DNA from 2 places in the Lysinibacillus sp. PWR01 genome. Region 1 is predicted to be linked to the other one. Evidence: riboswitches for the same ligand, from Rfam matches in the RefSeq annotation. Region 1 holds a riboswitch; the other holds the start of a gene.
The links. Region 1 has a riboswitch for thiamine pyrophosphate ahead of ACEVFT_RS14925 (ABC transporter substrate-binding protein). Riboswitches for the same ligand answer to the same signal wherever they lie in the genome.
Positions count from the first base shown of each region.

Region 1 (4,516 bases):
AATGAGCTTCGGTAATAAGCCAAAGCCAAACCAAATAATAAGCAATGGTGCCAAGACAAGAATGGGAACATTTTGCGACATAATAAGAATTGGATAAAACAACTCCCGAATGAATGTAAAACGATGCAACACAATCGACACCGTTAGACCACAAGCAATGCCAATGGCCAGACCTAGTAAGGCTAATTGCACCGTAGCAAATACATGTGGTAGAAAGGTTTGATACGACTGAAAGGCTTCCCACAAAATACTACTTGGCGCAGGTAATAACCAATGTGGAACTTCAGCAAAATGCACGATTAGTTCCCATATGAATAAGAGGAAGGCGATAAAAATTATCGTCCTTCCCTTTTGCAATGCACGTTTCATTACTGATATTTCTCCGTTAATGTATCCATCGTAATACCCTTTGGCTGATATAAAATTTTCACTTGTGTAATAACATTAATGGCACCAAGCTCGATCATCTTCTCATTCATTTTTTCAATGATTTGGAGCAATGTAGAAAGCTCGCCTTCCATCGTTGTTTCCAATGGATGTACCTCATATTTCACGCCAGAAGCATCGATCACAGCAATCGCTGCATCCACATAAGGTATAACATCTTCATATTTCTCTGTCTTTGGTATGATTTGCACACTGATTAATGAATTTGCCATCTTAATTGGCCTCCTTTTTAGGTAAGAAATCATTTGTAAAGGCTTGTTTCGCATCAAACTCGCCCTCTAGTACATGATTGCTAGACATCCATTTTGCATAGTTTTCCCACACAGAAAGCTTTTGCTCTCCCCATTGCTTGGCATCATTCTGATATTTATCTGCCAGCCATTCCTGACTTTTATGCACTAGCTCTTTATCTAAATCAGGAGCCGCTTCGATTAACATATCAGCTGCTTCACTTGGGTTTTCTATTGCGTATTCATAGCCTTTTGATGTAGCTGCAACAAAGGCTTTGACAACATCAGGGTTGTCCTGTAGCATTTTTTCATTCGTAGCTAGAACAGGTGTATAGTAATCCAATTGATCACTATAATCCGTTAGATACAGCATATTAATCTTTTCCCCACGCAGCTCAGCTTCAATCCCAGTCCATGCATAATAAATCCAAGCAAAATCAATGTCTTTTTCCATCATTGTGAAGAAATCTAAATCCCCTGCATTGACGATATCTAGCTTATTGATATCTGCCTTTTCTGTTTGCATTAATGATTGGAGAACGGCTTGCTCTAATGGCGCACCCCAACCACCATAAGTTTTACCTTCAAAATCCTTTGGCGATGTAATGCCTTTTGATGCAATAGAAGCAAAGCCAGATGTATTATGCTGAATAATCGCTGCGATAGAGACCAGCGGCACATCTTGTACACGCGCCTGTGTAATGCCTTCCTGATAGCTCACGCCAAATTCTGCCTTTCCAGAAGCAACAAGCTGATCTGCGCCCGCCTCACCAGGCATAATTATCTCAACATCTAAGCCCTGTTCCTCAAAATAACCAAGTTTTTTTGCGACATACAGACCTGTATGATTCGTATTCGGTGTCCAATCCAGTACCACAGACACCTTTTTCAGCTTGTCAGTTGCCTGCTTGTCCTCCTTGTCACTACAGCCCACTAAAGTCAAAAGTGCTGCCAATAGAATAAATAACCATTTTTTCATGCGAAAGCCTCCCAGTTTGTAATATGAAAGTGTTCATGAATGAATGTTGTCACCAGAAGAAAGCGTATACAAGGTTTTCAAACTATTGCTTGAAAACATAAAAAAACGCCTAGGATTCCTCCCAGACGTATTACAATCATTCTTCAAAACTTTGCTTTTTTGAATAGATGTTCCCTACGCTGGTACGAGCCAAATCAGGTTCAAAGGGTCAGCGTCTATCGGACACAATCTCAGCTAGCAACTACTAGCCCCCCTACATTCTTTCGCTATGAACTTTTCGATGATTATTATACCCATAGTTACACTTAAATGACAAGGTGCTATTTTTGAATAGCGATTGTATTCAAGACAAAAGCCCAGCTCTCCTAAGAGACTGGGCATGATATTAGCTAGGTTTTTGTTCTTTTTTGGCTGTTAATACATGGGAAATCGCCCCATCTGTTGCAATATCCACTTTAAACGAACCGTTGGAATGGCGATCTGCACGAGACAATGCTTGTACAGCAATTACCTCTTGAACGCCTTTTTCGGTTTCAATCACAACCTGCTCCTCGTCTGTCGCTTGTATAACTGCTACAATTCGGTGAGGATTTGCTTTTAACTCTGTTAATACTTTTAGTCCGCGTTTTGCACGACTTGCTACTTCAACTTCAGCGACATTCATTTTCTTCACGGCTCCACGCTGTGTCACAATCACTACATATTGTGTAACATCAGGCTGTAGCACATTGACACCAACTAAGGCTTCTCCATCTTTTAGCGTGATCCCTTTCACACCGCCTGTTTTCACACCTGTAACGGGTAGTTCCTCCATCGGGAAACGAATCGCATAGGCTGTATCCGTTGTTAGCATCAGTTCTACATCATCCGTCACAAACGATGCATAGATCATCGCATCACCAGCCTTGACGTTCATCGTTTTAATTGGCTTTGAATAACGTGTTACCGCATAGTCTGCGAGTGGTGAGCGCTTAATTTGACCATCTTTTGTGGCTGTGAAGACATACGTATTGGGCTGTTCAAATGTTTCAAAGCCATAGACCGCAATAATCGATTCATCTTCCCCTGTTGGGACAATACTGGAAATATGCTGGCCCAGGTCCTTCCAGCGTATGTCAGGAAGCTCATGAACAGGTTGATAAATATAATTGCCACGATTTGTGAACAGCAATAGATGGTGCTGTGTATTTAAGTTTGCTTCATACAATAAATAATCCGAATCCTTCATGGCAAAATCTTGCCCGTTTGAAGCGGCATGAGAACGTGTCGATGTACGTTTAATATAACCGTCCTTCGTCACTGTCACGACAACCTCTTCACTTGGCACAAGGACATCTAATGTAATTTTAATTTCTTCAATTTCTTGCTCAATCTTCGAGCGACGTGGCTCTGTAAAGCGTTTCTTAATGTCTAGCAACTCTTGTTTAATAACACGTACTAGCTTGGCTTCACTTTGTAGAATGCCCTCTAGCTTGGCAATTAACTTATTTAATTCGTCCTGTTCCTGACGAAGCTCTGTAATATCCGTATTCGTTAAACGATATAATTGTAGGCTTACAATGGCCTCTGCTTGTACCTCTGTAAAATCAAACTTCGCTTGTAAATTAAGCTTCGCATCCTTCTTATCATTAGAAGAACGAATCGTCGCAATCACTTCATCTAAAATGGAAAGGGCTTTAATTAAGCCTTCTACAATATGAGAACGGTCCTTTGCCTTTTGTAAATCGTAAATGGAGCGGTTTGTCACTACTTCTTTTTGATGGGCGATATACGCGTCCAGCAATAATGGCAATGTCATCATCGTTGGGCGACGATTGTGGATGGCAATCATATTAAAATTATAAGCTACCTGTAAATCCGTTGTTTTAAACAAGTACTGTAAAATTCCTTGCCCTGGTACATCCTTTTTCAGCTCAATCACGACACGTAAGCCTGTACGGTCTGATTCATCTCGAATTTCCGCAATACCTTCTAGTCGTTTATCTACACGTTGCTCATCAATTTTTTTCACAAGATTCGCTTTATTTACATCGTATGGTAACTCCGTGATAACAATTTGCTCTTTACCACCCTTGATTGGTTCGACAACTGCTTGAGCACGGACAATGATTTTGCCGCGACCTGTTTCATACGCCTTTTTGATGCCGTCCACACCTTGAATGATACCACCAGTTGGGAAATCTGGCCCTTTAATCACCGTCATCAATTCATCTACACTAACATTAGGCTTGTCTAAGCGCATCAACACAGCATCCAGTACTTCATCTAAGGCATGTGGCGGAATATCCGTCGCATAACCAGCGGAAATCCCTGTAGAGCCGTTGACTAATAGGTTTGGAAAACGTGCTGGTAAAACGGTTGGCTCCATATCCTGGTCATCAAAATTCGGCACAAACTCGACCGTTTTCTTGCCAATATCTCGTAGCATTTCAGCGGCAATAGCAGATAGTCTCGCCTCTGTATAACGCATCGCAGCTGGTGGATCACCATCGACCGAGCCATTGTTCCCGTGCATCTCAATGAGCATATGACGCGCCTTCCAGTCCTGACTCATACGGACCATCGCCTCATACACAGAGCTATCGCCGTGCGGATGATAGTTACCGATTACGTTACCCACTGTTTTTGCGGATTTACGGAACGGTTTATCGTTTGTATTGCCTTCTGTAAACATCGCATATAAAATACGGCGCTGTACTGGTTTAAGACCGTCACGTGCATCAGGCAACGCGCGGTCTTGAATAATATATTTACTATAGCGACCAAAACGGTCACCCATCACTTCTTCTAACGGTAAATCTTGAAACTTTTCTGTACTACTCATGCTTGGTCCTCCTCTTGTTGGATGAATTCATTCTCT
Region 1 covers NZ_JBHERJ010000073.1:48,006-52,521, reverse strand. The annotation lists gene ACEVFT_RS14935 (ABC transporter permease) at 1-369, opposite strand, end outside; gene ACEVFT_RS14930 (thiamine-binding protein) at 369-659, opposite strand; gene ACEVFT_RS14925 (ABC transporter substrate-binding protein) at 661-1,656, opposite strand; TPP riboswitch at 1,811-1,921, opposite strand; gene parC (DNA topoisomerase IV subunit A) at 2,042-4,480, opposite strand; gene parE (DNA topoisomerase IV subunit B) at 4,477-4,516, opposite strand, start outside.

Region 2 (4,516 bases), on a different contig from region 1:
TTAAATTTTTACGTGCATCGATTGAAACTGCGGCTGAGGGAGATTTAACACAAAAAGTAGAAGAGAAATATATTAAGTCTGATGAAATTGGTGCAGTGGCGATTGCTTATAATAATATGCTAGATAAAACCAATAGTGCGATTCAATCCGTGCTTAATTCTACGATGTTATTGAACCAATCTTCTAATCAGGTACATGAGGCGTTTAATGAAGTAGTTGCTTCTAGTCAGGAGGTTTCTATAGCTATCAATGAAATTGCACAAGGAGCTTCGAAGCAATCAGAGGATACAGAAGAAACAAATTATCGAATGATGGATTTATCTGATCAAATTGATGCCATTACGGCTCTTTCCAACGAAATGGATGAGCTATCTCATAAAACAGGTGTAACGACAGAAAAAGGATTGCATGAAGTTGAAAGCTTACGGGAGCGTAATATGGAGACAAATGAGATGAATGGGCGTATCCAGCAGCAAATGGAATCATTGGCCTCTAATATTGCGAATATTAATCAGATTATTGCTTCAATCCAGAGCGTTACCGAGCAGACTAATCTGCTAGCTTTAAACGCAAGTATTGAGGCTGCACGTGCTGGTGAACATGGTAAAGGATTTGCGGTAGTTGCAGAGGAAGTTAGAAAGCTGGCGGAACAATCTAAGAATGAAACAGAAATTATCAAGAGTACAGTAGAAAGCATTCTTGAAAATTCTCAGCAAACGGTTGCAGTCATTGCATCTAATGCAGATTTAATGCACGCTCAAAATGAGTCAGTACAAAGCACGCAACTAGCATTTAAAGATAGCAGTGACTTGTCAGGTTCAATTGCGAATTCTATTAGTGAATTAATGAATAAACTATCTAGTATGTTAGAGCATAAAAATCAGGCAATCATGTCCATCCAAAGTATTTCGGCTATTTCAGAGCAAACAGCAGCTTCTGCAGAACAAGTAAGTGCTTCTGCTATGGATCAACAAGCAGAATTACAAAAAGTAGCAGAGTCTATTCAAAGTATGAACGATATTTCAAATGAGCTACAAGAAGTTGTAAATCGATTTAAGCTTGCTTAAAAGGAAAGGCTGCCTTCAATATAGAGGCAGTCTTTCTTTTATTGTGAAGGTAAGAGAAATTGACCTAAAAAGAATTCAGCACTACTATTAACACTGGAAGGGGGACATTGATATGATGTATCTCGGAATGATTTTCTTTCAAATTGTTGTACCTATTTTAGTGTTACTTGTAATAGGCGCTATACTACAAAAGAAATTTCGCTTTAACTTAAAAGCATTGTCTCAGCTTATTACATATTGCTTTATGCCAGCGGCTGTTTTTGTAAATTTATATGAAACACATGTAGAATTATCTGTTCTGGGAGAAGTCGGATTATTTATTGTGCTCTTTATCGGTAGTCAAATGATACTCAGTCATTTGATGGCGAAAGGGCTAGGTTTAGCCAAAACAGAGGCAGCAGTCTTTAAAAATAGTGTGGTGCTTATTAATTCTGGCAATTACGGTATTCCAGTGGCTCAAATGATTTTTGCCACGCAACCTATTGGCGTAGCCATTCAGGTCATGCTTGTAATCTTTCAAAATATGACTACTTATACATATGGTTTGTACAATTTAATTTCCTCTACGAAGTCGGGTATGACAATCATCAAAGATTTCTTTAAAATGCCCATTATTCATGCACTGATTATAGGCGTTGCTATGAACTATTTTGATATCGGTATACCGCAGTTTATCAAAATACCGGTAGAGCATGTGGCAGATGGATTTATTGCTGTGGCATTAATTACCTTGGGTGCGCAATTGTCACAACTTGAGATCAAATCAATGTTTAATAAAACGGTCTTTGTCAGCTGTTTTACACGATTAATTATTGGACCAGCTGTTGCATTAGTCATTATTTATGTATTGGGATTAGATGGAGTCGTCGCACAATCACTGTTTATAGCCAGTGCCTTTCCAACATCTCGTAATAGCTCTAGTCTAGCATTGGAATATGATGTAGAATCAGCAACAGCCGCGCAAGCTGTTTTATTTTCAACTATTGTGAGCTGTATAACCGTAACAATTGTGATTTATTTTGCAGAAGTATTATTTACCTAGTTAGTTGAAAGATAAAAAATATAACTTCCATCTCTTAGTAATATCTGCTACACTAGCATCAAACTAAATAGTATTAACTAGGGGAGTCTGATGAGTCAGGCTGAGAGGGAAACGCTTAGAGGTTTCTTGACCCTTTGGACCTGATCTGGCTCATACCAGCGTGGGAAAGTTAAGAAGCTATTGCAGAGTATGCAATTAATAGACCTTTACATTCATGGCCGGATCCAAATAATTATTTTGGATTCGGCTTTTATTTATTTGATTGTTGGGGTGAGCTAGATTCGGTCCTTGTATCAAAATATATTTAAGGGAGAGAAGTAGCTCATGTCAGCAATTAGTGAAAAGAATATTACGATTATGTCCAGCTTTGAAGGAAGCAAAAAAGTATATGTGGAAGGATCACGCCCCGATATTTTAGTACCTATGCGTGAAATCGCATTAAGTCCCACAACAGGAAGTTTTGGAAATGAAGAAAATGCACCTATTCGAGTATATGATACGAGTGGTCCTTACACAGATCCGGCCTATCAAGCGGATATTACAAAAGGTTTACCAGTTTTACGACGCACATGGATAGAAGAACGAGGGGATGTTGAAGAATATGAGGGGCGTACGATTAAACCAGAGGATAATGGTTTTCGTCGTGCAGATGACCCCCGTAATCATGAAAATGTCTTTCCTGAATTAGCAAGAAAGCCTTTACGTGCTAAAAAAGGTAAAAATGTAACACAGCTTCATTATGCGCGAAATGGCATTATAACACCTGAAATGGAGTTCGTAGCCATCCGTGAAAATATGGACCCTGAATTTGTTCGTTCAGAAATTGCAGCAGGGCGAGCTATTATGCCTTCTAATATCAATCACCCTGAGGCAGAGCCAATGATTATTGGCCGTAATTTCCATGTGAAAATCAATGCAAACATTGGGAATTCGGCGGTATCTTCGTCCATTGCAGAAGAAGTTGAGAAAATGACGTGGGCAACTCGATGGGGTGCAGATAATATTATGGATCTATCGACAGGTAAGCATATTCATACAACGAGAGAATGGATTATTCGAAATGCTGCAGTGCCAGTGGGAACTGTGCCAATTTATCAGGCTTTAGAGAAAGTGAATGGCATAGCAGAGGATTTAACATGGGAGGTATATCGTGATACCCTTATTGAACAAGCCGAGCAGGGTGTTGATTATTTCACCATTCATGCAGGTGTCCTTTTACGCTATGTACCGCTTACGGTAAATCGTGTAACAGGCATTGTATCTCGTGGGGGTTCTATAATGGCACAGTGGTGTTTATATCATCATCAAGAGAATTTTCTTTATACACACTTTGAGGAAATCTGTGAAATTATGAAAGCTTATGATGTTGCTTTTTCCTTAGGTGATGGTTTACGTCCAGGATCAATTGCAGATGCCAATGACGAGGCACAATTTGCAGAGCTTGAAACACTAGGTGAACTAACGCAAATTGCTTGGAAGCATGATGTTCAGGTGATGGTTGAAGGGCCAGGTCATGTACCGATGCATCTCATAAAAGAAAATATGGATAAGCAATTAGAGGTTTGTAAGGAAGCGCCCTTCTATACATTAGGCCCACTAACAACAGATATTGCTCCGGGTTATGATCATATTACCTCAGCCATTGGTGCAGCGATGATTGGCTGGTTTGGTACAGCGATGCTTTGTTATGTGACACCGAAAGAGCATCTTGGCTTACCGAATCGTGAGGACGTTCGCGTAGGTGTTATTACTTATAAAATTGCTGCACATGCTGCTGATTTAGCAAAAGGGCATCCTGGTGCACAACAACGAGACGATGCACTGTCTAAAGCACGTTTTGAATTCCGTTGGCGTGATCAATTCAATCTGTCATTAGATCCAGAACGCGCAGTGGAATATCATGATGAGACACTGCCAGCAGAGGGAGCAAAAACAGCGCACTTTTGTTCTATGTGCGGTCCTAAATTCTGTAGTATGAGAATTTCACAGGATATCCGTAATTATGCTAAAGAAAAGGATTTAAATACTACTGAAGCGATCCATCAAGGTATGAAGGATAAGGCGGAAGAGTTTAAAAAAGCAGGTAGTCAAATTTACCAATAATGAAAGAAAAGGCTTATGTCAAATTATAGACATAGGCCTTTTCTTAATCAAAAAACTCCATGTGAATGATGGATTCACATGGAGTAAAAGTTGGATTTGGATATCAATAATAAGTGGAATATTAAACGTTTGTTGGTTGTTTTACATATGGGTTTGTAAGGTCCATACCTTCTAATGAAAGACCCATCGCTTTTGCAACACCTTCACCGTATGCTGGATCAGCTAGATAGCAGTGAAGGATGTGACGACGCTTGATGAATTCTTCAACAGAAGCCATATCATTCGCTGTATTTTCAAATAGGCG
Region 2 covers NZ_JBHERJ010000104.1:14,000-18,515, reverse strand. The annotation lists gene ACEVFT_RS24670 (methyl-accepting chemotaxis protein) at 1-1,067, shown strand, start outside; gene ACEVFT_RS24665 (AEC family transporter) at 1,180-2,109, shown strand; TPP riboswitch at 2,179-2,293, shown strand; gene thiC (phosphomethylpyrimidine synthase ThiC) at 2,434-4,212, shown strand; gene ACEVFT_RS24655 (catalase) at 4,334-4,516, opposite strand, start outside.
Region 2: it holds a riboswitch for thiamine pyrophosphate, as region 1 does, so the genes downstream of both, thiC (phosphomethylpyrimidine synthase ThiC) here and ACEVFT_RS14925 (ABC transporter substrate-binding protein) in region 1, are expected to answer to the same signal.